DNA from 4 places in the Ensifer sp. ENS08 genome. Region 2 is predicted to be linked to each of the others. Evidence: predicted binding sites of a transcription regulator. Region 2 holds the regulator's gene; each other region holds the start of a gene.
The links. Region 2 encodes LexA, which represses DNA repair genes until DNA is damaged. Its sites were predicted from a motif close to TGTTCNNNNTGTGTTCNG; they were not measured.
Positions count from the first base shown of each region.

Region 1: the regulator LexA is predicted to act here: its motif matches at 5,101-5,118, upstream of IB272_RS12840 (metallopeptidase family protein).
Region 3: the regulator LexA is predicted to act here: its motif matches at 4,313-4,330, upstream of ruvC (crossover junction endodeoxyribonuclease RuvC).
Region 4: the regulator LexA is predicted to act here: its motif matches at 2,761-2,778, upstream of recA (recombinase RecA).

Region 1 covers NZ_JACVBF010000004.1:167,266-174,866, reverse strand. The annotation lists gene IB272_RS12880 (NUDIX domain-containing protein) at 1-37, opposite strand, end outside; gene IB272_RS12875 (MoxR family ATPase) at 34-873, opposite strand; gene IB272_RS12870 (RidA family protein) at 977-1,357, opposite strand; gene leuD (3-isopropylmalate dehydratase small subunit) at 1,367-1,972, opposite strand; gene IB272_RS12860 (glyoxalase/bleomycin resistance/extradiol dioxygenase family protein) at 2,128-2,544, opposite strand; gene IB272_RS12855 (hypothetical protein) at 2,767-3,021, opposite strand; gene IB272_RS12850 (CoA ester lyase) at 3,147-4,052, shown strand; gene IB272_RS12845 (DUF1737 domain-containing protein) at 4,049-4,255, shown strand; gene IB272_RS12840 (metallopeptidase family protein) at 4,536-4,970, opposite strand; gene IB272_RS12835 (hypothetical protein) at 5,140-6,093, shown strand; gene IB272_RS12830 (DNA polymerase Y family protein) at 5,978-7,561, shown strand; gene IB272_RS12825 (error-prone DNA polymerase) at 7,558-7,601, shown strand, end outside.
Region 2 covers NZ_JACVBF010000003.1:53,203-60,803, forward strand. The annotation lists tRNA gene IB272_RS10200 (tRNA-Ala) at 128-203, shown strand; gene IB272_RS10205 (hypothetical protein) at 357-950, opposite strand; gene IB272_RS10210 (hypothetical protein) at 1,077-1,709, opposite strand; gene IB272_RS10215 (hypothetical protein) at 2,033-2,329, shown strand; gene lexA (transcriptional repressor LexA) at 2,566-3,288, shown strand; gene IB272_RS10225 (hypothetical protein) at 3,377-3,709, opposite strand; tRNA gene IB272_RS10230 (tRNA-Cys) at 3,916-3,989, opposite strand; gene IB272_RS10235 (thermonuclease family protein) at 4,142-4,876, opposite strand; gene IB272_RS10240 (hypothetical protein) at 5,098-5,391, opposite strand; tRNA gene IB272_RS10245 (tRNA-Asn) at 5,551-5,625, shown strand; gene IB272_RS10250 (deoxyribodipyrimidine photo-lyase) at 5,724-7,187, shown strand; gene IB272_RS10255 (cyclopropane-fatty-acyl-phospholipid synthase family protein) at 7,273-7,601, shown strand, end outside.
Region 3 covers NZ_JACVBF010000013.1:59,278-66,878, forward strand. The annotation lists gene IB272_RS23825 (multidrug efflux RND transporter permease subunit) at 1-37, shown strand, start outside; gene IB272_RS23830 (MBL fold metallo-hydrolase) at 321-1,157, shown strand; gene IB272_RS23835 (hypothetical protein) at 1,176-1,658, shown strand; gene IB272_RS23840 (YebC/PmpR family DNA-binding transcriptional regulator) at 1,744-2,490, shown strand; gene IB272_RS23845 (HAD hydrolase-like protein) at 2,562-3,191, shown strand; gene IB272_RS23850 (LLM class flavin-dependent oxidoreductase) at 3,202-4,203, opposite strand; gene ruvC (crossover junction endodeoxyribonuclease RuvC) at 4,374-4,886, shown strand; gene ruvA (Holliday junction branch migration protein RuvA) at 4,953-5,570, shown strand; gene ruvB (Holliday junction branch migration DNA helicase RuvB) at 5,667-6,710, shown strand; gene IB272_RS23870 (metallophosphoesterase) at 6,711-7,601, shown strand, end outside.
Region 4 covers NZ_JACVBF010000002.1:808,085-815,685, reverse strand. The annotation lists gene alaS (alanine--tRNA ligase) at 1-1,382, opposite strand, end outside; gene recA (recombinase RecA) at 1,614-2,702, opposite strand; gene IB272_RS09580 (carbohydrate kinase family protein) at 3,022-3,969, shown strand; gene IB272_RS09575 (pseudouridine-5'-phosphate glycosidase) at 4,001-4,930, shown strand; gene IB272_RS09570 (hypothetical protein) at 5,094-5,234, shown strand; gene IB272_RS09565 (PAS domain-containing sensor histidine kinase) at 5,297-7,601, opposite strand, start outside.

The sequences.
Region 1 (7,601 bases), on a different contig from region 2:
TGGCGTAGATCAGGACCTTGTGCGCGTGCGGCCTCATCCGTCGCGGCGGGCCATGAAGGCGAGGCGCTCGAAGAGGTGCACGTCTTGTTCGTTCTTCAGGAGCGCACCGTGCAGCTTCGGCAACATGGTCTTGGCATCGGCCCTGAGGTCGGCCGGATCGACCTCGTCGGCGACGAGCAGGCGGATCCAGTCGAGCGCCTCTGACGTGGAGGGCTTCTTCTTCAGGCCCGGCACCTGGCGGATGTCGTAGAAGGCGGCGAGCGCCGCCGAAAGCAGCGTCTTGCGGATGCCGGGATAATGCACCTCGACGATGCGGGCGAGCGTGTCTGCATCGGGGAAGCGGATATAGTGGAAGAAGCAGCGGCGCAGAAACGCGTCCGGCAGCTCCTTCTCGTTGTTGGAGGTGATGATGACGATCGGCCGGTGACGCGCGCCGATCATCTCGCCGGTCTCGTAGACATGGAATTCCATGCGGTCGAGCTCCTGCAACAGGTCGTTCGGAAACTCGATGTCGGCCTTGTCTATCTCGTCGATCAGAAGCACCACGCGGCGATCGGCCTCGAAGGCCTGCCAGAGCTTGCCCTTGCGGATATAGTTCCGGACCTCGTTGACACGCTCGTCGCCGAGCTGGCTGTCGCGCAGCCGCGACACGGCGTCATATTCATAGAGGCCTTGCTGTGCCTTGGTCGTCGACTTGACGCTCCATTCGATGAGTTCGAGGCCAAGGGCGGCGGCGATCTGGCGGGCAAGCTCGGTCTTGCCGGTGCCGGGCTCGCCCTTGACCAGCAGTGGGCGCTCCAGCCGGATCGCGGCGTTGACGGCGATCATCAGGTCCTTGTCGGCGATATAGTCGGCGGTGCCTTGAAATTGCATGGGCGTCTTCCGGTTCAGCGTAAGTCAGGCGAAGTCATGCCCTATGGACTATCGCATAATGGCTTAAATCGGAATCGTTTTGAGGGTGGGCGCGATCAAGGGGTCAGCCGCGAAGCGCGGTGACCTCGATCTCGATCAGCATTTCCGGGCGGATCAGGTCGCAGACGATCATCGTTGCGGCCGGGCGGATTTCGCCGAAGACTTCGCCGAAGATCGGGAACACCCGGTCGGCGAAGCTGGCATCAGTGACGTAATAGTGGTTGCGCACCACGTCCTTCATCGAGAAGCCCGCTTCCTTCAGCGCGCCCTCGATCGTCTTCAGGCAATTGCGCGCCTGCTCTTCCACCGTCTCGGGCATGGTCATGGTGGCGTAGTCATAGCCGGTCGTGCCGGAGACGAAGCACCAGTCACCCATCGCGACGGCACGCGAATAGCCTGCCGTCTTTTCGAAGGGCGAGCCCGAGGAGATGAGCTTGCGCGCCATATCTTCGTTTTAAGCCCAGGGGCGCGCGGCGCCGACCGTCTTTTCGAAGCTGTCGATGGCGGTTGCCTTTTCCAGCGTCAGGCCGATGTCGTCGAGGCCGTTCAGCAGGCAGTGACGCTTGAAGGCGTCGACCTCGAACTTGACCGAACCGCCGTCCGGACCGGTGATTTCCTGGGATTCCAGGTCGACCGAGAGGATGGCGTTGGAGCCGCGCGAGGCGTCGTCCATCAGCTTGTCGAGGTCAGCCTGGCTGACGACGATCGGCAGGATGCCGTTCTTGAAACAGTTGTTGTAGAAGATGTCGGCAAAGGACGTGGAGATCACGCAGCGGATGCCGAAGTCGAGCAGCGCCCACGGAGCATGCTCGCGCGAGGAGCCGCAGCCGAAGTTATCGCCGGCAACGAGAATGCTGGCGTTCTGGTAGGCCGGCTTGTTGAGCACGAAGTCCGGGTTGACCGAGCCGTCTTCATTGTAGCGGGCCTCGGCGAAGAGGCCCTTGCCAAGGCCGGTGCGCTTGATCGTCTTCAGGTAGTCCTTCGGAATGATCATGTCCGTGTCGATGTTGACGACGGGGAGGGGGGCGGCGACACCGGTGAGCTTGACGAATTTTTCCATAACTTCAGGCCTTCGATTTCAGAAGAATGTTGCGCTAGCGTTTAGATGAGTTTTGCGCCGAAATGAAGGAAAATCTGTTCAAATACGCTTCGCCGGGCGGGTGAAAATGCCCGCCCGGCGAGAGCTTCGTCCGGATCTCGATTGTCTGCAGGGACTTAGCTTGCCTTCACCGGGCTGTTCATGGCCCAGAGAACGCCGAAGGGATCGCGGAGCTGGCCGTAGCGGTCGCCCCAGAACATCACCTCGATCGGCATCACGACCTCGGTGCCGGCGGCAACCGCACGGTCCCACCAGGCATCGATGTCGTCGACGGTGAGCGTCAGGGTGAAGGCCTGCGGCTTTTCCAGCGGATGGCCGTATTCCGGATAGGCATCGGCGAGCATCAGCGAGCTGCCGTTGACATAGAGGTGGATGTGCATCGTGCGGCCCTGCTCGTCGAGCGGGTGCCGGCCCACTTCCTTGGCCCCGAAGGCGCTCTGGTAGAATTCGGACGCCTTGGCGGCGCCATCGACCTGAAGATAGGGCAGAAGGCCGTTGAGGACCGGTGCCGGCTGCTGCGTCTGGGTATCCATATCGTTCTCCATCCTGTTCGAAGAGCCAGGACCGTGCTGGCCTGCCTCAAGGACGGACATGGAATCTCCGATCCGACATGGGGTCGAAAAAAAATCGCAGCCGGCTGCATGACGGTTTTTGAAGTCCGCCAACAGGGTTCGAGCCGATCACGGATCGGCCCGATTGCAATGATCGCCGGGGATCGATTCCGACGCCCGGGGATCGATTTCGACACCCAGGGATCAGAGGTCGATGATCGTGCCGCGGCCGTCGTTCCAGATGCGCATCTCGCGCTGGCCCTGGGCCGCACCTGCGGCAGCCGGGCGCGCGGTGGCGCGGGCAGGCCTGAAATTCAGCCGGGTGGCAATGGCGCTGCCGACCACGACGACGGCGGCGATGCCGGCCAGTGCCAGCGCCAGCGAGGCGGTAAGCACAAAGGCCGCGAACGTGATGGTCAGGGCTGCGGCCGTAAAGAGAACAGAGCGAATGCTTTGCATAATCGTCACCTTTCTGATGGCGATGTGGGGGCGCGCCTTCGGACTTGCAAGAGGTGGGCTCTCGAAAGGGGTGCGGCGGTTCGCCTCGTCTTGCGGAACGCGGCAAAGGCGGGCACAACTGAAGCATGAACAAATCGAGCGAACATCACCCTGTACGCCTGCGCCGCTCGGTGCTTTGCGTGCCGGCCGACAATGCCCGCGCGCTTGCCAAGGTCGCGGAACTCGCGACGGATGCCGCGATCTTCGATCTCGAGGATGCGGTAGCGCCCGAGCGCAAGGTGGAAGCGCGTGCGGCGCTGGTGCAGTATCTGACGGCGAGCCGGCCGGATTGCGAGATTGTCATTCGCATCAATGCGATCGGCTCCGACTATGGTCAGGGCGATCTTGCTGCGGCGCTTGCGGCCAATCCCGACGCCATCCTGTTGCCGAAGGTCGAAAGCCCGGCGGATATCCAGGCGGCGGCCGACTGGCTCGACGAGAACGATGCGCCGGAGACGCTGCGCCTCTGGGCAATGATCGAGACGCCACGCGGGGTGATCAACGCGCCGGCAATCGCCGAGGCCGGCCGTACCTTCAGTGGCAGGCTCGATTGTTTCGTCGTCGGCCTCAACGACCTGCGCAAGGAGACCGGCGTTCCGGATCGTCCGGGCCGGCCCTATCTCATCCCCTGGCTGATGCAGATCCTGCTTGCCGCGCGCGGCGGCGGGCTCGATGTCATCGACGCCGTGTTCAACGATTTCCGCGATGGTGCCGGTTTCGACGAGGAATGCCGGCAGGGCCGCGACATGGGCTATGACGGCAAAATGCTGATCCATCCAGCGCAGATTGGCCCGGCGAACGAGCGCTTCGGCGTCGATCAGATCGCCGTCGACGAGGCGCGCGCGATCATCGCCGCCTTTGCGCTGCCCGAAAACGTCGGCAAGGGCGTCATCAACCTCAGCGGGCGGATGGTCGAGCGGCTGCACCTCGACCAGGCCGTCACGCTTGCCGCCAAGGCGGACCTCATCGAAAAACGAAAGACAAGATCTTGAAACTCTTCCGCTTCCTGACCGGCCCTGACGACGCTTCCTTCTGCCACAAGGTGACGGCGGCGCTAAACCAGGGCTGGAGCCTGCATGGCTCGCCCACCTATGCTTTCAATGCCGACACGCAGCACATGCAGTGCGGCCAGGCGGTGGTCAAGGAGGTCGAAGGCAAGGAATACACCCCGGATATCAAGCTGTCGGAGCAGTAGTCGAGGCTGTTTGCCGTCGCGCAGGTTTGCCCCTCTCCTCGGGTTTAGCCCGAGGACTAACCCTCTCCCTGCAGGCGGGGCGAGGGGACGCGGTTGATGCTCACAATCGGCGTGTGAGGCCTGCTTTCTGGAATCGGTCGTGCTCCGATTGGGATGCAAACGGTATCGCGAGTTTCCTTCGCCCCGCCTGCGGGGAGAAGGTGCTGGCAGGCGGATGAGAGGCTTCCTCACCGCGCGGATGAGGGGCGGTCCTCACCGCGCGATGATAGCAAATGAAGTGTCAGCCGCCGACGTGCTCGACGCTGGCCTCGATCCGTTCCATGTCGTCGTCGGAGAGGCCGAAATGGTGGCCGATCTCGTGGATCAGCACGTGGGTGATGATGTCACCCAGCGTCTCCTCGTTCTCCGCCCAATAGTCGATGATCGGGCGGCGGTAGAGGGTGATGCGGTTCGGAAACTGGCCGGTTTCCATGGTGAAGCGTTCGCTGATGCCGCGGCCTTCGAAGAGGCCGAGCAGGTCGAAAGGCGTTTCCAGCGCCATGTCCTCGAAAACGTCGTCGCTCGGGAAGTCGGCAACTTCGATGATAAGGTCGGTCGTCAGCTGGCGGAATTCCTGCGGCAGGTGGCCATAGGCCTCCAGCGCAAGCTGCTCGAAAGTGGTAAGCGTCGGTGCGTGGCGTTCCCGCCAATCATCGGTCTGGTCAATGCGGGCCATAGGCACTCCTTGTTGCCCTCCATATAGCGATTTTGCCTTTGTTTTTCGAGTGTTGAATTCCTTGACCACAGAGACAGGAATAAATTCTTAGAATTGGCTGTTGACTCATTTAGGAAGCTCTGGAATCTAATAGAACATAACATGAACATTCTGATGGGAGTTGACCGTCATGGCCGACACAGCCGTGCAGCGGGAGACGGTACTTTCGCTCCGAGAAACCATAGCCAGGATCGAAAACCGTCGGCTTCCGGGCGTCGTGCGCGCCGCCAAGGCGGCCGATCCCGGCGGCTTCCGTCAACGGGAAGAAGACGAGCCTGGCCGCAAGGCGCTGGCGCTCGGCGTTCCCGATCTGGACGATCTTCTCGAAGGCGGCCTGCCGCTCGAAGGCATGACGGAAATCCGCAATGCCGAGACGCGCGATGCCGGTGCGGCCGCCGGTTTTGCCGCAGCACTCAGCGTGCTCTGTCAACGGGCGCGGCTTGAAAAGGGCGAGCCGGCCGCCCCCGTTCTCTGGATCAGCCAGTCGATGGCTTGCACCGAGGCGGGCATGCCCTATGGGCTGGGTCTGAAGGCCTTTGGTCTCGATGTCCGCGGCCTCGTCTTCAGCCTGCCACGCACGATAAAGGATGCGCTCTGGATCGCCGAGGCCGCGCTTTCCGTGCCGAGCTTCTGTGCCGTCATCCTTGAAATTCGCGGCAACCCGGCTGCCCTCGCGCTCAGCGAGAGCCGACGCCTGCATGTGCGCTCGCGCGCTGGCCACGTCCCCCTTCTGCTTCTGCGCCAATCCGGACACGAGGAGGCGAGCAGCGCCTTCTTCCGCTTCCTCGTCGAGCCGGCACCGGCGCGTGAGCGACCGCTACCGGATGGATCGATGCTTCGCGGCAGCATCGGCCATCCCGTCTTTCACGTCATTGCCGAGAAGAGCAGGGCTCCTGCGCCGCTCGGCTTCTTCCTGGAGTGGAACCCCCATGACCGCCGCCTTTACCCCGTCGAGCCCCTACCAGCCGCTGCTGCGGCAGATCCAGAACCAGCGCATTCTGTCGCTCGCCTTTCCGCATCTTCCGGCCGATCGGGTCGCGCGCAAGCGCTGGGGGAACTCGTGGCTTTCCCGCGGGCGTCCTGAGCATCCGCCCGTCGTCTTCGCCGACAAGGTGAAGAGCGCGATGCGTCTCGTTGCGCTCGATGGTTTCGCTGAAAAGCGTGGGTTTCATATCGGCCAGGGTGTCGCCGAAGCGCGGGCCATGTGTCCCGAGATCGACGTGCTGCCGGCCGATCCCGCCGCCGACCGGGCGCTGCTTGCAGGGCTGGCGGACTGGTGTTGCCGCTACACGCCGCTCGTCGCGCTCGATGGCGACAGCGGCCTCTTTCTCGACATCACCGGCTGCGCCCATCTTCTCGGCGGGGAAAAAGCGCTGCTCGACGATCTGCTCGCTCGCCTCTTTCATCTGGGGGTCGAGGCCCGGGCGGCGATCTCTTCGTCCGCCGGGCTCTCCTGGGCGGTGGCGCGTTTCGGCTCCGACGCTATCCTTGCCGAGGACGAGGCGGTGCGAGCGCTGGCACCCTTGCCGATGGCGGCGCTGCGGCTGCCGCAGGAAACGATCGAAACACTCGGCCGGGTCGGGCTCAAGCAGATCGGCGACCTGATCGAGGCGCCGCGCGCACCGCTCGCCCGCCGGTTCGGCGCAACCCTGCTTCTGCGTCTCGACCAGGCGCTCGGGCGCGAGGACGAGCCGCTGTCGCCACGGTTGCCCGTCGCTGCCCTTTCGGCAGAGCGGCGGCTCGGCGAGCCGGTCCAGGGTGAAGACGATATTTTGGGCCTGACGGAAGAACTGGCGTTGCGGCTGAAACCGGAACTGGAGAAGCGCGGCGAGGGCGGGCGCCTGTTCGAACTGCTGCTTTTCCGCGTCGACGGTGCGGTCTTTCGCATCGCCGCCGGCACGTCCTCGCCGCTCAACGAGCCGCGTCGCGTCGCGGGTCTCTTCCGCGAACGCCTGCAGGCGGTGCACGAAGATCTCGATGCCGGCTTCGGCTTCGAAATCCTCAGGCTTTCCGTGCCGAAGAGCGAAAAATACGAGGTGATGCAGGAGGATTTCTCCGGCACGCCGGATCGCGAGCGTCCGCTTGCCGCCTTTGCCGACCGGGTCATGGCGCGCTTCGGCGCAGAAAGCCTCATGGTGCCGGCGCTCTCGGAAAGCCATGTGCCGGAGCGGGCGGCAAGCTTCCGGCCGCTCACGGACCTGGCGCTGATCGGCAAGGCTGAGGAACCGGGTAACAACATCCCGGCGCCCCTGCTTGCTGCCGCCGCCCGGCCGCAGCGGCTCTTTCCAAGTCCCGAGCCGGTGGAGGCGGTGGCCGAAGTGCCGGAGGGGCCGCCGAGAAGCTTTCGCTGGCGGCGCACATTGCACCGTATCGCGCGCGCTGAGGGGCCGGAGCGGATCGCCGGCGAATGGTGGCTCGATGGCGAGCCGGCGCTGGAGCGTGATTATTTCCGGGTGGAGGACGATAGCGGCCGGCGGTTCTGGCTGTTTCGCGAGGGTCATTATGGCGCGAGCGCCCCGCCGCGCTGGTTCATGCATGGAGTCTTCGCATGAGCGACGCTACCCCCTATTTCGAGATCGGTGCCTGGTCGAA
Region 2 (7,601 bases):
GTTCAGAGACCGACCGCCTTCGGCGCCCGGCCGGATCGAACAACGCATATCGTGCAACCGCGTTCGAGCGGGCGCGCTGGCGCGCGTATTGACAGGATCGGCGCCGGTCGTGTTGACTGAATGCTACGGGGCCGTAGCTCAGTTGGGAGAGCGCCGCAATCGCACTGCGGAGGTCGAGGGTTCGACTCCCTTCGGCTCCACCAAAACGATCAGAAGGTGCCCGGTTGCCGAGGTATCGGAACAGCGGCTGATTTGTCATCAGCAGATCGCCAGTTCGAGTCTTTCCGGGGACACCACCATGCTAAGCCACCGTTCGGCCTTCGCGAAACGCTGCCCGATCCCGTGGCCACCTGTTTTCAGAGGCTGAACGGATCCCGCGCCGATCGCTTCTCGCTCGGTGCACTGAACGGGTCGGCTTTCTTCTCCTTGGACTTGCGGCCCTCGTCGGCGATGATCTCGTCGACCGCCCTCTGGCACTTCATCAACTCGTCGGCCGCCGGGCCGGTGCCGCGCAGGCTGAGATTTGCGATGACGCGATCTTCAAACGCGATGGCCAAGGCCCGCTTGCGCACGAAGCCCGTCAGGAACTCGGCGTCGGTGACGTTCACGAACAGAAACTTTCCGCTCGCATCACCGGCAGCGGTCGCCGAGGCGCTCCATGGATCGGTCTTGTCGAAGCGGAAGGTCAGGTCGTACTCTTTGCCGACCTCGAGCGACCTCCAGTCGTCGCTGGCGAAGCTCATATAGAGCGGCGACTCGGAGCCCTTGGGATAGAACCCAAGGCGCAAGGTGACCCCGCCGTCGAATACCGACGAGATGAAGCAGGAGCCCTCCATCGAGGTGTCGGAAGCAACGGTCCAGCCGTCGACATCCTTCCACTTGATGATTTCGGACTCCTCAGCCGCGGCCGATCCCGCGGCGATCAGACAGCTTACCAATCCGACCAGCAATCTACGCATGCAAAACCCCCGTTTGCCCGCATTTTGATAGGTCCCCGCATCGCTGTCGAGGGTGCCTAGCCGATCCCAGGCAATATTTTAGGAATATTCACCTCTCCGCGGCAAGCGGACTGCCCATCACATGGCGAAAGGATCTTTCGATGACTTGGTCTGGCCGCCGCCGGCAAAGGGATCGTTGTTCGGCGCATTGCCACCGGCGCCCGCAAAGGGATCGTTCGCCGCTCCCTGACCGCCATTCGGGATCAAGGCGCTCACCGCCTCCTGGCACTTGAACATCTCGCTTACCGCCTTCATCGAATCACGCAGGCTGAGGCTCGCGACGACGCGCCCCTCGAAGGCCAGCGCCAAGGTGTTCTTGCGAACGAATTCGGTAAAGAAGTCGGTGTTGGAAAAGTTGACGACAAGGGCCTTGGCGCCGGTCAGATCAACACCGAACGCAACGGCCGGCCACTGACGACCACGGTCGAGCTGCAAGGCAACATCGTATTCCCGCTGCGGCTCGATGGATTTCCATTCGGCATTGCCGATCGAAAGAAACGCCAGGTTCGTCGATCCCCGCGGATAAAAGCCGATACGAAGGATAGCGCCGGCGTCATAGCTCGTCGCCGCGTAACACGAGCCTCCCAGGGAAGGATCGGATCCCACCGTCCAGGCGTTGATCCGTTTCCAGATATTCGAACGCCCTTCTTCGGCAGACGCCGCTCCAGCCGTGAGCAACAGGCCGAGCACCACCAACGACAATCTATGCATGCAACCACCCCACTTTCCACGCAAAGTTATCTTTTTTTAGAGGCCTGTCGAGACGGTGAAGGCCCTTCCCCGCAGGGATTTTTGCGCGCCCCAGGCCCGATGCGAAAGCTGGCAGCTCCGATGCATTCTCCGCGCCGGTCCATGAAGAACGGCCGAGACGAGGTCGAGATGGAGCGGCTGGCGCAAATCAGCCACAGCCTGCGGGCAAAGAGCTGTTGAACATGGCAGAGTGATCGCCATGCTTGCTGGACTTCGGAACGAAAGCGCGGTTCACATCGTTTACCAACCCTTAGTCCCACCCCTTCATCAAGTGGACGATCACCGTGCTTGCCGCCCTGCTTCTCGCTTCGATAGTCGCATCGCCCAATATGCCTGACGTCAAGCTCAGTGCCGCGACGGTGGATGAACTCCAGACCGATTTCGAACGGGCCGTACCGTGCCATCAGATCGATGGACGCAATGTTTGGAAGGGCGCGCTCGCGTTCTACATCCAGTCCTTCGTTTATGACGGCGATACGCCCGTTGCGACCGATGCGGCCGACGCAGTGCTTCCGGAAGACAACAGCGCCGAGACGGTGAAGGAGTTCGAAGACGCCTGCTCGGCCTCGCAAGCGACTTAAGTCTCTCCGCGAAGAGAGCCGCGATTCGTTCGAATCACGCGCGCGACCGGCCTGCCCGGCGCTGTTTTGGGACGCAACCGTCGCCGAAAACCGCCCCGCTCCCGCAAAAGTGACCAATCGACCCCCACAGAAGCAGCCAATTGCCTGAATTCACGGAATTTTAGGCACTTGCGGAACACATATGGAACAGATAGTGTCTGTTCTTGATTTGTTTCACGCCTCTGGAGCGACGTGCCATGCTGACCCGCAAGCAACAGGAATTGCTTCTGTTCATCCACGAACGCATGAAGGAGTCGGGCGTACCGCCGTCTTTCGATGAAATGAAGGATGCGCTCGACCTGGCGTCGAAGTCCGGCATTCACCGTTTGATCACGGCGCTCGAAGAACGCGGGTTCATTCGCCGGTTGCCGAACCGGGCGCGCGCGCTCGAAGTCATCAAGCTTCCGGAAGCCTACGCCGCCGGCCAGCAACAGCCGCGCAGAGGCTTCTCGCCGAGCGTGATCGAGGGCAGCCTCGGAAAGCCGCCGGCCGCCGCTCCTGCCACGCCGAAGCCGGCGCCGGTCGCCGAAAGCACGTCTGTTTCCGTCCCGGTGATGGGCCGCATCGCTGCCGGCGTGCCGATCTCGGCGATCCAGAACAACACCCATGACATTACCGTTCCGCTCGACATGATCGGCAGCGGCGAGCATTACGCCCTCGAAGTAAAGGGCGATTCGATGATCGAGGCCGGCATCTTCGATGGCGACACGGTGATCATCCGCAACGGCAACTCGGCCAATCCCGGCGACATCATCGTGGCGCTCGTGGACGACGAGGAAGCGACGCTGAAGCGCTTCCGTCGCAAGGGCGCGTCGATTGCGCTCGAAGCGGCCAACCCCGCCTACGAGACGCGCATTTTCGGACCGGATCGCGTGAAAATCCAGGGCAAGCTCGTCGGGCTGATCCGCCGCTACCATTGAATTCCAGGCAGAACGCCGAATCAAAAGAGCCTCGCCACTGAAAGTGGCGAGGCTCTTTCCATTTAAGGCGACCTGAAATCCAGATCGCTTATTCGTGGATCGTGTATTCGCCGAGTTCGCAGAGATCCTGCGTGTCCTCGGTCGTATCGAGGGCCGAGCCTTCCTCGAATTCGAATCGCATGTCGTATTTGCAGACGTCCCGCCCGTCGGCAATGGTGATCTCCATGCTCTCGCCGGGGTTCAGGACCTGCCGACCGAAAACATCGTCTTCCCATTCATTGACGCCGACCGGCGACGTATAGAAATTCGTCAGTACCGCGCCGGTGTTGTTCTTCAGCTGGAAAACCAGGTCGTCCGCGCGCGCCTCCATAGCGGTCGCCGCAAAACACGCCAACGCCGTCAGGATCAGTCTCTTTTTCATTGATGCCATTGCCTCCGTTCTTAATGTTGACGGACGCTACCGATGCGGTTGATCTCAGCGGAGTCATCGTTCCCCCTCTACCGAATTCACCGAAGCGATAAGATCCGACGGAGGCATAGGAGACGTGGCTTGCGCGGACGTGTCGCGAATTTTACCGCGCTGCCCTAAGGCAGAACGCCAAACCAAATTTAACGAGGTGAGATTATTGGAGGCCTCGCCCGGAATTGAACCGGGGTACAAGGATTTGCAGTCCTCTGCGTCACCACTCCGCCACGAGGCCTCACAGCTCGGATAACCAAGCGTTGGCGCGGATTTAGAATGATTGCAGAAAAACCGCAAGAGGCATTTTCTGAAAAACGCGCCGTCGAATTGCAGGACGGATACTTTCCACAGAACGATCGACGATGTCCGCCGATCGTCTCCCAGCTGATCTCAGCACCAGGGCGTCGGGCGCCCTTCCCACGGCCGCACGAGCCCCTCGGAAACGAGTACACGTCCAAGAGATTGGTCACCGCGGGTGACCAGGCGCAGTTTCTCGCCGGCCTTGGCATCTGATCGCCCTCCCGCCGAGATCAGCCTGAAGTCGCCTGCATTCAGCAATTCGCGCAGGCGCTGCTTGGCGTAGAAGCCGCGCGAACGCTCCTTGTCGCAGCTTGCCTGGCGGATTCGCGGTGCATCGACATCGGCGACGCGGATCGTCTCGCCATGGAAGACGAAGGTCGCGCCATCGATCACGCAGTTGTCGTTGCGAATGCCGCAAAAATAGAACTGATCGGTACGGATGGATGCCGTCTTCACCTCTTCATTGGGCCGCACGAGAGGGGTTGGCGGCGTGACGCCGACATTCACCGACGGCACCGGGGCGGCCAGGACAACCTTCGTCGCCGGGTTGGGCTTCGGATTTGGTTTGTGCCTATCCGCCTGCTGCGCAACGCGCTCCTGCGCTTCAGGAACCGCGCGCTGAGGCTTCGGCTTCGTTTCCGATCGCGATGCAAGGGCCATGACATCCGAAACCACCGGCCAGTGCCGCAAATCGGCGCGATGGTCGTAGGCCATGACGCCGCCAAGGGTGAGCGCTGCGGCCAGATACCACGGCGCCATGCCGCCCTGTTTGCTGGTGCTTCGGCCCGAACTGCGGCGTCGACGTTTCGTAGTGGCTTTGGCCATCGGTCCCCATCCTGATTCGAGACCGCATTATGCGTTTGATGGGTTGCCGAAAAGTTTTCGAGGGCACCCCAACAGAGGGGAAGACCGCGAGGAACCGGTCATTCGCCTGCGCGGCCACGGCCCTTGTTGAGAGATTCGGAATTGGTACGGGACGGCCGCGAGGAACCGAAAACTGCCGACCGCCCTGCCTCGACAACAAGATCGTTAAATCGGCGTCCGGCTCAGGAGCCGTTCGAGGAGTTGGCCTTCCCGCGCCAGCGCGCCCACCAGACGGCCAGACGACGACGGCGGCGGCGAACCGAGGGAATGTCGTGGGAAAGCACGATCAGGCCCAACGGTATCATCCAGAAGCCCAGCACGGGCAGGAAACCGAGAAAACCGCAGAACACCAGCAGCGAACCCAGCAGGATGCGCAGCAGCGGAGAGTCGGGCAGCGCGATACGCCATTTGCCCAGCACGATCTGTCGTGTTTGCGGATCAATGCCGAAATGCGTCTGCTTCCTGTTTTTATTCATCATTCCCTATCCGGCGTGTTTTCCCACAATTGGGGACTTCTCCACAGCCTCGCAACGGAACTTGTCATTTTTTTTGAAAAAAGCGCTTGGCAAATCAGAAAAGCATGCGTATTAGCAGCCTCACTTCTGAAGCGCACAGCACAACAGCGGCGCGGATGATCCCTGGTAGCTCAGCGGTAGAGCATTCGACTGTTAATCGACAGGTCGCCGGTTCGAATCCGGCCCGGGGAGCCACTTTCTAAAAGAGCCATTTGCAGCGATGCGAATGGCTCTTTTTCATTTTGCACCTATGTTCTCCAGGTGATCAATCCCCAACCTCCCGATGGTTCTTCATGACAAAGGCCGCGGCGCCGCCCATCATCGTCTGGTTCCGCAAGGATCTCCGCCTGGCCGACAATCGCGCCCTCTCGGCTGCCGCCGGCGAGGCAGCCGTCATTCCCCTCTATATTCGCGAACCCGCCGACAGCGGCAACGGTCCGCTCGGGGCGGCGCAGGCGTGGTGGCTGCACCATTCGCTCGAGGCCTTGGGCGCAAGTCTCGCGCGGCACGCTTCTCGCCTCGTTCTTCGATCAGCCGCGCCGCTTGACGTGATTGTCGAGATTGCGCACGCAAGCGGTGCGGAGCGCATCTACTGGAACCGGCGCTACGACCCGAACGGCATCGCCACGGATACCGCGCTCAAGAAGGCGCTGGCCGAGCGGGGAATCATCGCGGAGAGCTTTGCAGGACAATTGCTGCATGAGCCCATGCGGCTGCTGACGACGACGGGCGGCCCCTACCGCGTGTTCACGCCGTTCTGGCGCGCGCTCGAACTGAAAAACGAGCTGGCACCGCCGATCGACCGGCCGCGCCATATCGCAGCCCCGGGAGCATGGCCGCGATCGGAACGCCTTGACGACTGGTCGCTGCTGCCGACGAAACCGGACTGGGCGGCGACATTCAGCGAGGTCTGGACGCCGGGCGAAGACGGTGCGGCCACCCGTCTCGAAGAATTCGTCGATGAGAAGCTCGACGCCTACAAACGCTGCCGCGACATTCCCGACGCGGATGGCACATCCCTGCTCTCGCCTCATCTCGCCTTTGGCGAAATTTCGCCGGCGCAGGCCTGGCATGCGGCAGCTGGGCCCCAGGCCGATAGCGGCGAAGGGGCGGCCACCTTCCGCAAGGAACTCGCCTGGCGCGAATTCTCCTATCATCTGCTGTTTCATTATCCTGAGCTTGGCCGCCGCAACCTCGACCGTCGATTCGACCGCTTCCATTGGCTGAACGACGAGGACGATTTTACTCGATGGACCAGCGGGCTCACCGGATATCCGATCGTCGATGCCGGCATGCGCCAGCTATGGCGCCACGGCTACATGCACAATCGCGTTCGCATGATTGTCGCCTCCTTTCTCATCAAGGACCTGCTCGTCGACTGGCGCAAGGGAGAAGCCTGGTTCCGTGACACGCTGGTCGACGCGGATCCGGCCAACAATGCCGCAAGCTGGCAATGGGTCGCCGGATCGGGCGCGGACGCCGCACCGTTCTTCCGCATCTTCAACCCGCTCCTGCAAGGGGAGAAATTCGATCCCGACGGTCTCTATGTGAAACGCTTCGTGCCGGAGCTGGAGCGCCTCCACCCGCGCTATGTCCATCGCCCCTTTGCAGCGCCCGCCACGACCCTTGCCGAAGCCGGCATCGAACTCGGCACGACCTACCCGAAACCGATCGTCGACCATGCCCTTGCCCGCGATCGGGCACTGGCAGCCTTCCGGCAGATCACAAGCGCACCGGGAGTTTCTGAAGAGACGTAGAGCCTCCGGTAGAATTCCTCAGTTGGCGTCCCGCCCGATTGCGGCTAGGCTCACGTTACGGATGCAACAGCTGAGGGGGTGGTGTATGCGTAACCTGGAAGCCGATTTTGCTGCATTTGCCGGTGCGGTGGAGCTATCTTCCGAAAATCTGGCGACGGCCGTGCGGGAATTTCCGCTCAAGGCGCGCATGGTGCTTGGCGCCCTGGTGCACCTTCAGGTGGGAACGTTGATGCTCGCCACGCCAGACGGCCGCAGGCTGGTGATCAAAGGCGCCAGGGCCGGCCCCAGCGCCATCCTCAACCTCAACAACTGGAACCTGCCGCAGCGTGCTATCTCGGGCGGCACCATCGGGGCTGCGGAAAGCTACATCGACGGCGACTGGGACAGTCCCGATGTCGGCGCCTTTCTCGAACT
Region 3 (7,601 bases), on a different contig from region 2:
GGCGGTGAGCGAACCGGCGCCGCACCCGGCCGAATAGGGCAGGCCGGACGACAATCAGACGAATGCCCCGGCAGCAATGCCGGGGCATTCGGCTTTGAAGAGGCTATCATTGCCTTATCGGCCTCAGGGACGGTGACGTAAACGTGAGCACCGCCTGCCGTTTGTAACTGGACGTGGCCGGGCCCTTGAACAATTCTTTCCGCGCCCCGTGACGCCACCGTTCGGTCGAGCGAAGGCAAAGGCTTCCATTCGCTGTTCAATACCTGCCTGCCGCGTGCCCCCAAGGCCCGAGGTCAGGCGGCAAGTGAGAGAGGTGAAGGCTGATGCTCCGGTACTTTGTCTACACATTCGCCGCCATATGGTTCATCCACGCGTTCTGGCCATCGGTCGCCCATGCGCAGCAACAGCCGCGCCCTGTCAGCCAATGCCAGGCGATCGCCGAAACGCTCCCCCAGGCAACCTTTGCCAGTTTCACGCCCGCGGCTGCCACCAAGGGGCAGACGACGGCCGGCGAGGTGACGATCAGCTATCTCGGCCATTCCACCTTCCTGATCGAGACGCCCGGCGGCGTCTCGATCGCAACCGACTATAGCGGCTGGTATGCACCGTCGATGCCGCCGATGGTCGCGACCATGAACAAGGCGCATTCGAGCCACTACACGCTGACGCCGGATCCGGCGATCAAGACCGTGCTGCATGGCTGGAGCGATAGCGGCCAACCGGCGCGCCACGATCTCGTGGTCGGCGACGCCCACATCCGCAACGTGACGACCGACATCCGCGCCGGCGGCGGCGCCATGGAGCACGACGGGAACTCGATCTTTATCTTCGAGGTGGCGGATCTCTGCATCGGCCATCTGGGCCATCTGCACCATGAACTCGACGACAGCCACTACAGCCAGATTGGCCGGCTGGACGTGCTCATGGTGCCTGTCGATGGCGGCCTGACCATGGGTGCCGAGAGCATGAGCCGGGTGGTCAGCCGGCTGCGCGCCTCGCTGATCCTGCCGATGCACCGCCGTGGCCCGCCGATCGACGCCTTTCTGGACATGTTCGGCGACGACTACGACAAGCGTTACGCCGACAGCGCCAGTATCAAAGTATCCCTGCGTTCCTTGCCAAGCAAACCACTGATTTATATCCTCAAGGGCGTTTGAACATCCTGGGATCGCCCGATGAAGTTGCTCGTGGTTGGCGTATCGTTCTTTCTCTCCTTCTCGACTCTTGCCGAGGCCGGTGGCGCGCCGCCGCCGCGCATGCCGTCTCCCGAGGGGCAACAGCCGCAAAGCCAGCCGGAGACCACGGTCCGACCGGCGGGTGAGCCGGAGATCTTCGCGATGCCCTCGGGCAATATCGGCTGTATCTACACGCCGGCTGGCGGCACGTCCGTCTATCAGCCCGCCGATGGCGGTCCGGAGCTGGCCTGCGATATCGTCGCGCCGCGTTATGTCAGGGCGACCCTTGGCCGGGCGGGAGCCGCCACGCTCAATCACGCCGTCGGCGATCCCAGCTGCTGTTCGACTGGGACTGTGCTCGACTATGGGCAAAGTTGGTCGCGAGGGCCGTTCTCCTGCGTGTCGGAACGCACTGGCCTTTCCTGCCGCCGTGACGACGGACACAGCTTCCTCTTGAGCCGCGCGCAGGTCTCGGCCAACTGAAAAACCGCCCCCCGGCTGGACGGAAAGCGGCAATAAAACTATAAGGCGCCCCATTCCATTCAAATTAATGCATGCAGAGGGTGCCATGGCTGGCCATTCACAGTTCAAGAACATCATGCACCGCAAGGGCCGTCAGGATGCGGTGCGCTCGAAAATGTTTTCCAAGCTCGCGCGCGAAATCACGGTTGCCGCCAAGTCGGGCATGCCCGATCCCGCGATGAACGCGCGCCTGCGCCTGGCGATCCAGAACGCCAAGGCGCAGTCGATGCCGAAGGACAACATCGAACGGGCGATCAAGAAGGCCTCCGGCGGCGACGCGGAGAACTACGAAGAAGTCCGCTACGAGGGTTATGGCCCGGGCGGCGTTGCCGTCATCGTCGAAGCCTTGACCGACAACCGCAACCGCACCGCCTCGAACGTGCGCTCGACCTTCACCAAGGCCGGCGGCGCGCTCGGCGAAACCGGCTCGGTTTCCTTCTCCTTCGATCGCGTCGGCGAGATCACCTACAAGCTCTCCGTCGGTGACGCCGACAAGGTGATGGATGCGGTGATCGAAGCGGGTGCCGACGACGTCACCACTGACGAGGACGGCCACACGATCATCTGCGGTTTCGAGGCGATCGGCGAAGTGTCCAAGGCGCTCGAAGACACGCTCGGCGAAGCCGAGACGGTCAAGGCGATCTGGAAGGCACAGAACACCGTTCCGGTCGATGAAGAAAAGGCGCAGTCGCTGATGAAGCTCATCGACATCCTTGAAGACGACGACGACGTCCAGAACGTCTATTCGAACTTCGAAGTCTCGGACGAGATCCTGGCGAAGCTGTCGGCCTGATTGGGACGACCGTCGCTCGCAGAATTTTCACCCGCGTCCGAAAGGCCGCGGGTTTTTCTTTGGATGGCCCGATGACCTATGAATTCGCGATCTTCGATTTCGACGGCACGCTTGCCGATACGGCGGCGAGTTTCATGACGGCGTGCAACGCGGCTGCACGGCGCTACGGCTTCCGCGAACTCTCGGTCGAGGAGTTCCAGTCGTTGCGCACCATGGGCAGCCGCGAGATCATCGCGCATCTCGGCGTGCCCGTTTGGAAACTGCCGCAGATCGCCACCTTCATGCGCCGTGCCATGGCGACTGAAGCGGCAAGCGTCCGGCTGTTTCCGGGCGCCGCTCAGCTTCTCTGGAAATTGAAGGCGGCGGGCATCGGCATTGCGATCGTGAGTTCGAACGCGGAGCAGGGTATTCGCGCCGTACTCGGCGAGGCGGCAGCGACGATTGATCTCTTCGAATGCGGTGCCGCGCTTTTCGGCAAGGCACAGCACTTCAAGCGTGCGATCCGGCACTCCGGCCTCGATGCGGCTCGCATCCTGGCGATCGGCGACGAGGCGCGCGATATCGATGCGGCGCGAAAGGCGGGCGTGGCGGCCGGTGCGGTTGCCTGGGGCTATGCCGACCCGGTCTTCCTGCAAGGGCTCGGGCCGGATCGGTTCTTTGCCAATCTGGAAGAGATCGCACCCGCTTTCGGGGCGATCTGATCGGCCGGCTTTACGCCGCCTTGGCGAGATCTCGCTGGGCGTCGGCGAAGAGGCGAAGCGAATTCAGCCGCGCCTGCATGTCGAAGATCGGCATGGAGATGATCAGTTCGTCGGCCTTTGTCTGCTCGAGGAACGCCCCGATCTTGCGCCGGATCGTCTCTGGCCCTCCGACCACCGCATACATCATCGAATGGTCGACGAAGATCTTCTCGTCATAGTTCCAAAGCCCATCCATCGACTGGACCGGCGGCGGAAACTGCCCGCGCGCGTTGCGGCGCAGGGCCACGAAGGATTGCTGCATGGAGGTGAAGAGGTAGTTCGCCTCCTCGTCCGTATCGGCGGCAACCCCCATGACGCCGACCATCACCTGCGGCTTGGCAAGGGTCTCGGAGGGGGTGAAGCGCTCGCGGTAGATCTCCAGCGCCGAGAGCAGCATGTCCGGCGCGAAATGCGAGGCGAAGGCGAAGGGCAGGCCGAGCATGCCGGCGAGATGGGCGCTGAAATGGCTTGAGCCGAGCAGCCAGATCGGCACATTGGTGTCGGCGCCGGGCACGGCGATGATCTTCTGGTCCTCGGCGACGGGGCCGAGCAGTGCCTGCAGTTCGACGACGTCGTTCGGGAAGTTGTTGCCGCTCGCCTCCATGTTGCGTCGGAGGGCCTGGGCGGTGCGCATGTCGGTTCCGGGCGCACGGCCGAGGCCGAGGTCGATGCGGCCGGGGTAGAGGGCGGCGAGCGTTCCGAACTGTTCGGCGATGACAAGCGGCGAGTGGTTCGGCAGCATGATGCCGCCGGAGCCGACACGGATCGTCTTCGTCGCTGCCGCCACGTGCGAGATCACGATCGAGGTCGCCGCACTGGCGATGCCCTTCATGCCGTGATGTTCGGCCAGCCAGAAGCGGGTGTAGCCGTTCTCCTCGGCCGCCTGGGCCAGACGGCGCGAATTCTCCAGCGATTGGGCGACGCTGCCGCCTTCAGTGATCGGGGAAAGATCGAGGACGGAGAAAGTCGCCATGGCAAAGGCCTTTATTGAGAGAAATTGATGCAAGGCTATGTAAGCTCAATTTTCCTCAATCCAAGGGCGGTGCCGAAGAAAACCTGAGGCCGCGCCTCAACTGTGCGTATGTTTTTGTTTTGTTCACTTTTTGCTGGCAGCGTCCGGACTGACATCATAGGGTGAAATTCATGCAGACCACGATTCGCATCATCGGCATCGATCCGGGGCTCCGTCGTACCGGCTGGGGCATCATCGAGACGCTCGGCAATTCGTTGCGTTTCGTCGCCTCGGGCACGGTGACGTCGGATGGCGACATGGACCTCGCCTCCAGACTTTGCCAGCTGCATGACGGCCTTGCCGAGGTGGTGCACAGCTATCAGCCACACGAGGCGGCGGTGGAGCAGACCTTCGTCAACAAGGACGCGACAGCGACGCTGAAACTCGGCCAGGCGCGCGGCATCGCCATGCTGGTACCGGCACGCGCAGGCCTCAGGGTCGCCGAATATGCGCCGAACGCGGTCAAGAAGGCGGTGATCGGTGTCGGCCATGGCGAGAAGCAGCAGATCCACATGATGCTGAAGGTTCTGATGCCGAAGGCCGAGTTCAAGGGCAACGATGCGGCGGACGCACTGGCGATCGCTATCTGCCATGCCCACAACCGGCAATCGGTGACGAGCCGGCTTGCCGCATTGATGGCGTAGTTGCGCCCGACACGATAATTTCCGATGGTCCGATGACCATCCAGAACCCACCGCGAGAGACGCCACATGATCGGCAAATTGAAGGGTACCATCGACGAGATCGCCGAGGATCACGTCGTGCTCGATGTGCATGGCGTCGGCTACGTTGCCTTTTGTTCGGCGCGCACGCTGTCCAGGCTCGGATCGGCGGGCGAGGCGGCGGTGCTCTTCATCGAGACCTATGTGCGCGAAGACCAGTTGAAGCTGTTCGGCTTCCTGACGGCGCTGGAGCGGGAATGGTTCCGGCTGTTGCAGAGCGTGCAGGGGGTCGGCTCGAAAGTGGCGCTGGCCGTGCTTTCCACCCTGACGCCGGGGGAATTGGCCAATGCGATCGCGCTGCAGGACAAGACCTCCGTCTCCCGTGCGCCCGGTGTCGGGCCCAAGGTGGCGGTGCGCATCGTCACGGAACTGAAGAACAAGGCGCCGTCCTTCGCCGGCGAGATGTCGGCCTCGATCGGCCTCAAGCAGGAGCTTGGCGAAGGCGTCGCCTCCGCGCCGGTTTCCGATGCGGTTTCGGCGCTCACCAATCTCGGCTACTCGCGCGACCAGGCGGCCAATGCCGTTGCGGCGGCCTTGAAGAACGGCGGCGAAGGCGGCGACAGCGCCAAGCTCATTCGCCTTGGCCTGAAAGAACTGGCGCGATGAACGCTTGCCTTGGCTGGGCACAGAAGGCAGAACGCATCGTGCCCGGCATGATGACGGGTTGCAGCGCTCAGCTGCCCGACCGAATGGAACGAACGCATGACTGACGCCGCACGCCTGATAACGCCGGAAAAGCGCGGTGAAGACCTCGATGCGACCATGCGCCCGCAGACGCTGGATGACTTCACCGGCCAGGCGGAAGCGCGCGCCAACCTGAAGATCTTCATCGAGGCGGCGAAAAATCGCGGCGAGGCGCTGGACCACGTGCTCTTCGTCGGCCCTCCCGGGCTCGGCAAGACGACGCTGGCGCAGATCATGGCCAAGGAGCTCGGCGTCAATTTCCGCTCGACTTCCGGCCCTGTGATCGCCAAGGCCGGCGATCTCGCGGCCCTGCTCACCAATCTCGAAGAGCGCGACGTGCTCTTCATCGACGAAATTCACCGGCTCAATCCGGCCGTCGAGGAAATCCTCTATCCTGCGATGGAGGACTTCCAGCTCGACCTCATCATCGGCGAAGGCCCGGCGGCGCGGTCGGTGAAGATCGACCTGTCGAAGTTCACGCTGGTGGCGGCAACCACCCGCCTCGGGCTTCTGACGACGCCGCTTCGCGACCGTTTCGGCATTCCGGTGCGGCTCAATTTCTACACGGTCGAAGAGCTGGAATCGATCGTCCGGCGTGGCGCCCGGCTGATGGGCCTCGGCATGACCGACGACGGCGCCCGCGAGATCGCCCGCCGCGCCCGCGGTACGCCGCGCATCGCCGGCCGACTGTTGCGCCGGGTGCGCGACTTCGCCGAAGTGGCGCGTGCCGAAGCCGTGACCAAGGAGCTCGCGGACGAGGCGCTGACGCGGCTGCTCGTCGACAATATGGGCCTCGACCAGCTCGACCGGCGCTACCTCTTCATGATCGCGCAGAACTTCGGCGGCGGTCCCGTCGGCATCGAAACCATCGCTGCGGGCCTTTCGGAGCCGCGTGATGCGATCGAAGACATCATCGAGCCCTATCTGATCCAGCAGGGCTTCATCCAACGCACGCCGCGCGGCCGTATTTTGACCGCCAATGCCTGGAAACATATCGGCCTTAATCCCCCCAAGGAGATGGAGGCGACCCAGTTTCGCCTGACATTAGAGGACGACGACTAGATGATCAGCCGCCGCGGATTGTTGAAACTGATCGGCGGCGGTATCGTCAGCATGGCGGCACTGGGCGGCTACGCCTTTGCCGTCGAACCTCTGGCCCGGCTGAACGTCACCCGATACAAATTGACGCCACCCAATTGGACACCGGGCCTCAAGCTGCGCGCCGTCGTGCTCACCGACATCCACGCGTGCGAGCCCTGGATGCCGGCAAGCCGTATCGCTTCGATCTGCCGGCAGGCCAACAGCCTTGGCGGCGATATCACGCTGCTGCTCGGCGACTATGTGGCCGGGATGAACCTCGTCACCAGCTATGTGCATTCCAGCGAATGGTCGAAGGCGCTGGCCACACTCGAGGCGCCGCTCGGCGTCCACGCAGTCATGGGCAATCATGACTGGTGGGAAGACCGGACCGCGCAGAAGAACGGCGGCGGGCCGACCTTCGGGCACAAGGCGCTGCAGGACGTCGGCATCAACGTCTATAGCAACCGGGCGGTGAGACTGGAGAAGGAGGGGCAGGGCTTCTGGATCGCTGGCCTCGAAGATCAGCTTGCCTTGGTGCCCGGCAAGAAGTGGCAACGCAAGCGCATGAGCGGTCTCGACGATCTCGACGGTACGCTCGCCCAGGTGAGCGATACCGATCCGGTCATCCTCATGGCGCATGAGCCGGATGTGTTCCCGCGTGTTCCGTCGCGTGTCGCACTGACACTGTCGGGCCATACCCATGGCGGCCAGGTGCGGTTTCTCGGCTATGCGCCGGTCGTGCCCTCGCGTTTCGGCGAGCGTTACGCCTACGGCCATGTGACCGAGAACGATTGCAATCTGATCGTTTCCGGCGGTCTCGGCTGCTCGCTTGCGCCGGTTCGCTTCGGCATGCCGCCGGAGATCGTGGTGATC
Region 4 (7,601 bases), on a different contig from region 2:
TCATAGCCGAGGAAATCGGTCGCGCCGTGCTTTTCCTTGAGCTCGAACCAGATGGTCTCGGTCGCAGCTTCACCGGAACCGGCCCAGTTGGCGCGGGCTTCGGCCTTCTGGCGCTCCATGGCAACCGAGAAGGCGTCGGTATCGACGGTGATGCCCTTGGCGCGCAGCGCGTCCTGGGTCAGGTCGAGCGGGAAGCCGTAGGTGTCGTAGAGCTTGAAGGCGGTTTCACCGTTGAACTGGTCGCCTTCAGACAGATCGGCAGATGCGTCGGACAGCAGATTGAGACCGCGCTCCAGCGTCTTGCGGAAACGGGTTTCCTCAAGCTTCAGCGTCTCGGAGATCAGCGCTTCGGCGCGCACCAGTTCCGGATAGGCGCGGCCCATCTGGCCGACGAGTGCCGGCAGCAGCTTCCACATCAACGGATCCTGGGCGCCGAGCAGCTGCGCGTGACGCATCGCACGACGCATGATGCGGCGAAGCACGTAGCCGCGGCCTTCGTTCGACGGCAGCACGCCGTCGGCGATCAGGAAGGCAGACGAACGCAGGTGGTCGGCAATGACGCGATGGCTGGCGCGACGGTCGCCCTCAGCCTTGACACCGGTCGCTTCTTCCGAAGCCGCGATGAGCGCGCGGAAGAGGTCGATGTCGTAGTTGTCGTGTTCGCCCTGGAGAACGGCTGCGAGACGCTCGAGGCCCATGCCGGTATCGATCGACGGACGCGGCAGGTTGACCCGCTCTTCCTTGGTGATCTGCTCGTACTGCATGAAGACGAGGTTCCAGATCTCGATGAAGCGGTCGCCGTCTTCGTCGGCCGAGCCCGGGGGGCCGCCCCAGATATGGTCGCCGTGGTCGTAGAAGATTTCCGAGCACGGACCGCAGGGACCGGTATCGCCCATGGCCCAGAAGTTGTCACTGGTCGGGATGCGGATGATGCGATCGTCGGAGAAACCGGCGATCTTCTTCCAGAGATCGAAGGCCTCGTCGTCGGTGTGGTAAACCGTGACCAGCAGGCGCTTGGCGTCGAGGCCATACTCCTTGGTGATCAGGTTCCAGGCGAGCTCGATCGCGTTCTCCTTGAAGTAATCGCCGAAGGAGAAGTTGCCGAGCATTTCGAAGAAGGTGTGGTGACGCGCGGTGTAGCCGACATTGTCGAGGTCGTTGTGCTTGCCGCCGGCGCGAACGCACTTCTGCGCCGTAACGGCCGTCGAATAGGGACGCTGCTCCAGGCCGGTGAAGACGTTCTTGAACTGCACCATGCCGGCATTGGTGAACATCAATGTCGGGTCGTTGCGCGGCACCAACGGGCTCGACGACACGACCTCGTGACCGTTCCTGCGGAAATAGTCGAGAAAGGTCGACCGGATTTCATTCACGCCGCTCATCTTGCGTCCTATTCTTAAGCACCGATTCCGGCCCGCGTCCGGCCCACGCCGCGCCACTAAGCCATTGTCCCTAAACCCTGCGGCCACCCGTGGTGACCGCACCCTCCAACGCGCTGGGTCGCCGGAACCAAAGGCTTTTATCGCTCACATATCCGACTGTCCAGACGCCAGCAAAAAACCGGCCGCCCACGGGACGACCGGTTTTCTGGTAACCTCAGTGGGCCGAGCGGCTTATGCTTCCGGCGGCTCGTCACCGTCGTCCGCTTCCGGACCGCCATTCTCGAGGAACCGATCAGCGATCAGGCCGGCGTTCTGGCGCAGCGCCGTCTCGATTTCGCGCGCGAGATCCGGATTGTCGCGCAGGAACGTCTTGGCGTTCTCGCGGCCCTGGCCGAGACGCTGGCTGTTGTAGGAGAACCAGGCGCCAGACTTTTCGACGATGCCGGCCTTGACGCCGAGGTCGACCAGTTCGCCGGTCTTCGATACGCCCTCGCCATACATGATGTCGAATTCGACCTGCTTGAAGGGAGGCGCCATCTTGTTCTTGACGACCTTGACGCGGGTCTGGTTGCCGACGACCTCTTCGCGCTCCTTGACCGAGCCGATGCGGCGGATGTCGAGGCGAACCGAGGCGTAGAACTTCAGCGCGTTGCCGCCGGTGGTGGTTTCCGGCGAACCGAACATCACGCCGATCTTCATGCGGATCTGGTTGATGAAGATGACCATGCAGTTCGACTTGGAGATCGACGCCGTCAGCTTGCGCAGCGCCTGGCTCATCAGGCGGGCCTGCATGCCCGGCAGGCTGTCGCCCATTTCGCCTTCGATTTCGGCGCGCGGCACGAGCGCGGCGACCGAGTCGACGACCAGCACGTCGATCGCGCCGGAACGCACCAGCGTATCGGTGATCTCAAGCGCCTGCTCTCCGGTGTCGGGCTGCGAGATCAGGAGGTTTTCGAGGTCGACGCCGAGCTTGCGGGCATAGACCGGATCGAGCGCGTGTTCGGCGTCGACGAAGGCGCAGATGCCGCCCTTCTTCTGTGCTTCGGCGACGGTCTGCAGCGCCAGCGTCGTCTTACCCGAGCTTTCCGGGCCGTAAATTTCAACAATGCGGCCCTTCGGCAGGCCGCCAATGCCGAGCGCGATGTCGAGGCTGAGAGAGCCGGTCGAAACCGTCTCGATCTCAATGATGCTGTCCTTCCCACCGAGCTTCATGATCGATCCCTTACCGAACGAACGTTCGATCTGGGAAAGTGCCGCTTCAAGTGCCTTGCTTTTATCCACCGATTTGTCCTCTACGAGCCGCAAAGAGTTTTGTGCCATTTGGTCCACCTTTAGGTTATTGAAGCTACCGAGGCAATGAAGCCGCCGCAGGAGTTTTTGTACATGTTTTGTTCCGTATTTGCAAGAGCGCGACAACACATTGAAAAACAATAGCTTTCAACGATACGTTCGATTCTTGTTCACGGAACGAAACCAGAGTTTTCGAATGTTGGCGCCAGCCCTTCGAACCTGCCCGGCAAGGCTCGGCCGATTCGCCTGCGCATGAGACTTTGAGCAGGTCGGGCGCGTGGCGCTTTGCGACGCGGCATTGCAGGATGCCAACAGATATTCGGCCGATCGGCCAAGCAGAGGAACATTCATGACGCAAGCTGACATCGCCGTTTTCGGTGGCGCGCATATCGACAGGCGCGGCCGTATATCGGGAACGACAGCGCCCGGATCGAGCAATCCGGGAAGCTGGTTCGAAGAAGCGGGCGGCGGTGGTTTCAATGCCGCGCGCAACCTGGCGCGGCTTGGCCACAGCGTGCGCATGATCAGCACCCGCGGCGGTGATGCGGCCGGCGAGATGGTGACCGTAGCCGCGGCCGCCGCTGGCGTCATCGACAGTCCCCTCACCTTTCTTGACCGCCAGACGCCGAGCTATACGGCGATCCTCGAAAACGACGGCAATCTGGTGATTGCGCTCGCCGACATGGAACTCTACCGGCTGTTCTCGCCACGGCAGTTGCAGCGGCGGGCGCTCCGCGAGGTCATCGCCGCGAGCAAGCTGGTGCTGACCGACGCCAACCTGCCGGAAGAAACGATCGCCGCACTTGCCCAGTCGGCTGCCGGCAACGGCCGCCTCGTCGCCGGCATCGCTGTTTCGCCGGCCAAGGTCATCCGCTACCGGCCGTGCCTCTCGCATCTCTCGTTCCTGTTCATGAACGAATCCGAGGCGCGGGCGCTGACCGGCAAGGAGGCGGCCGAGGCGGAAGAATGGCCGGCCCTGTTGCGCGGTCTCGGCATCAACGGAGGCGTCGTGACCCGGGGCGGCCGTACGGTCGTTGCCTTCGAGGGCGACAGCGCCTGTGTCGTCGTGCCGCCGGCCCTGCCCGCCCTTGCCGACGTCACCGGCGCCGGCGACGCGCTCGCCTCCGGCTTCCTTTCCGCCCGCCTTGCCGGCCGCAACATCGCCGATTGCCTGCGGCACGGCATCGCAGCCGCCGGTTTGACGTTGCGTTCTCCCTTGGCCGCATCCGAAGAGATGTCCGCGGCCAATCTCGAACAGGCGCTGGCCCTTGTGCCCACGCCCCAAATGCTGTCATGACATTTGCCAGCAGAACTCCCAAGGAAAGACCATGACCAAACCCGCTTCCCCCTTCCTGCCGATGGAATATTCCGACGAGGTCGCAGCCGCCAAGGCGCGTGGCGCGCCGATCGTGGCACTGGAATCGACCATCATCACCCATGGCATGCCCTACCCGGGCAACCTGAACATGGCCCGCAGCGTTGAAGCGATCATCCGCGAACAGGGTGCCGTGCCGGCGACCATCGCCGTCATTCATGGCGTACTGCATATCGGCCTTGACGATGCCAAGCTCGAAGAACTGGCCAAGACCCAGGGCGCGATGAAGGTCTCGCGCGCCGATCTCGCCTTCGCGATCGCCGAGCGCCGCACCGGCGCGACCACCGTCGCCGCGACGATGATCGCTGCTGCCCGCGCCGGCATCCGCGTCTTTGCGACCGGCGGCATCGGCGGCGTGCACCGTGGAGCGGAGCTCTCCTTTGACATCTCCGCCGACCTCGATGAACTCGCCCGCACCGGTGTCATCGTCGTCTGCGCCGGCGCGAAGGCGATCCTCGACATTCCGAAGACGCTCGAAGTGCTCGAGACCCGCGGCGTTCCGGTCGTCACCTATGACAGCGAAATCTTCCCGGCCTTCTGGTCACGCGACAGCGGCCTCAAGAGCCCGCTGATGCTGAACAGCCCGGCCGCGATCGCCAACTTCCAGACCATGCGCGAGCTGCTCGGCGTCGAAGGCGGCATGCTGGTTGCCAATCCGGTTCCGGAAGCTGCCGAGATCCCGCGCGAAGAGATGGAAATCTATATCGCCCGCGCGCTCGACAATGCCGAGAACGACGAGATCACCGGCAAGGCGGTCACGCCCTATCTGCTCAGCAACCTCTTCGAAATGACCGAGGGCCGCAGCCTCGAGACCAACATCGCGCTGGTCGAGAACAATGCCCGGCTTGCCGGCGAGATCGCCGTCGCGTTGAACGTGAAGTAATCCGGTAAGAAACGGCGAGAAATAGAGAAGCCCGGCCCGCAAGCGCCGGGCTTTTTACATTGGCGAAGGCTGACGATGCGTTGGAAGTTTGATCAAGCACCTGATGTTGCCTGCGTTACCTGCCGTTCGGTGCTCGCGGGGCACCCGGTTCTCGTCGCAACACATGGCGAAAGTGCTGGTGGTCGCGACGGCGGAGGTCGTCAAGCGCCACACCGACCTTGACGAGATCGCCGATCTTCCTCCCGGCTGGTCGGCAACGCGCGCCTCGGCCAATGATCCTTGGTCAAGGCAGCAGAACGACTAGGGGCGGAAGCCTAACGTACCCAGCGCCGGACCCCGGTCGATATTCCCTGGCGTTCAATGGCCCTAGGAATCGAGCATTTCGCGCACGGATACCGCCAGCTGCTTCAGCGAGAACGGTTTGGGCAGGAAGCCGAACTTGGCATCCGCCGGCAGGTTGCGGGCAAAGGCGTCTTCGGCATAGCCCGAGACGAAGATGAACTTCAGGTCCGGGTATTTCTTGCGCAGTTCGGTCAGGAGCGTCGGTCCGTCCATTTCCGGCATCACCACGTCGGATACGACGATATCGACGGCGCCGTTGAGCTCGTCCATGATGTCGAGCGCCTCGACGCCGGAGCCCGCTTCGTAGACGGTGTAGCCGCGCGTTTCCAGCATGCGCTTGCCGCCGCGGCGAACAGCCTCCTCGTCCTCGACGAGCAGCACGACTGCCGAATCGCCGGTGAGATCGGTCGGCTCCTCGTTCTTGACCACGGGAGCCGCTATCGTCTGCACCACCGGCGCAGCAACGGTTCCGGTGCCTGCCTGCGCGGGCTCCTCGGGCGCAACCGGCACCTCGATATGGCGCGGCAAGAGGATGCGGAAGGTCGTGCCCTTGCCCACTTCCGATTCCGGATAGATGTAGCCGCCCGACTGCTTGACGATGCCATAGACCATCGACAGGCCGAGACCAGTTCCCTTACCCACTTCCTTGGTCGTGAAGAACGGCTCGAAGATTTTGTCGAGGATTTCGGGCGCAATACCTGTTCCCTGGTCGGAAACTTCCACCATCACGAAGTCTTCGTCCGGCAGCTCACGGCGTCCGAAGGCCGAAACCTCCGCCGCCGGCAGATTGCGGGTGCGAAGTGTAATGATGCCGCCTTGGGGCATCGCGTCGCGGGCGTTGACCGCGAGGTTCAAAAGCACCTGTTCGAACTGGCCGAGATCGGTCCGGACCGGCCAGAGATCGCGGCCATAGTCGACCTCGACCTTGACGTTCGTTCCGGTCATGCGGTCGACCAGCATGCGCAGGTCGCCGATCACGTCGGTCATGTTGAGCACCGTCGGCCGCATCGTCTGCTTGCGCGAGAAAGCAAGCAGCTGCCGCACGAGAACAGCGGCACGGTTGGCGTTGCGCTTGATCTCCATCAGGTCGGCGAAGCTCGGGTCGGCCGGCCGGGCAGACAGAAGCAGGTGGTCGGAGGACAGCAGGATCGCCGTCAGCACGTTGTTGAAGTCGTGCGCGATGCCGCCGGCAAGCGTGCCCACGGCGTTCATCTTCTGCGTCTGCGCCATCTGGTTTTCGAGCGCTTTCTGCTCGGTAATCTCCAGCGCATAGATGATCGCCGCTTCCTCCGGCGCCTGATCGGTCTGGTCGATCACGGCATTGACGTAGAAGCGGAAATGGCGCTCGCCATCGGTCGGGTGCAGCGCGTCGATCGGCGCGATGTCGCCCTGCCGGTCCTTGGCGGCCGCCAGCGCGTCGTGCAGGCGAAGCTTCTCGGTTTCGTGCACCACGGCATCGATCAGCGCGCCGCGCTCGACGTCGTCCTGCGAGACGAGACCGGAAAACAGCTTCAGGAACGGCGCGTTGGTGCGCAGGATCCGGCCATTGCCGTCGACCGAGGCGATCGCCATCGGCGTATTGTTGAAGAAGCGGGTAAAGCGCATCGCTGCGCTCGACGCCGACTGGTCGCTGTCCTCGCCGCCCTCGCGCGACATGACGATGGTGCGGCTTTCGCCGGGCGCGCCGTCGCGGGTCGAGGAGACACGGTGGATCATGCGCACCGGCAGGCTCTGGCCGTTCAACTTGCGCAGGTCGAGGTCGAGCATCTTGGTCTTCTTCAGACCCGGTTCGGCCTGCACCGCCTGGACGAGCGTCAGCCCCTCACCGGCCACCAGATCGCCAATACTTATCGAGCCCGGCTGGAACTTGGTGAGATCAATGCCGAGCCAGTCGGCAAGCGTGGCGTTGATATAGAAGATCTCGCCCTTGCGGCCGGCGGAGAAGAAGCCCGCGGGTGCGTGATCAAGATAATCAATCGCGTTCTGCAATTCCTTGAAGAAGCGCTCCTGGTCATCGCGTTCGGCGGTGATGTCGGCGATCTGCCAGAGATAGAGCGGATTGCGCTCGCTGTCTTCGAGCGGCAGCACGCGTGCCTTCAGCCGGAACCAATGGGCGCCGGAGCCGGTGGCCGCACCGGTCGCAAGCGGCTTCAGCAGGCGGAATTCCTCATGCCCCTGCTTGCCCTCGTGCAGGCCGTTGGTCAGCCGGTAGATTGCTTCCGTCGCCTCGCGATTGCGCGACAGGATCGTTTCGAGTGACTGGATGCCGGCAGCGTTCCTCGCGCCCGTGAGCGCGCCATAGGCGGCGTTGGCGTAGATGATCCGGCCC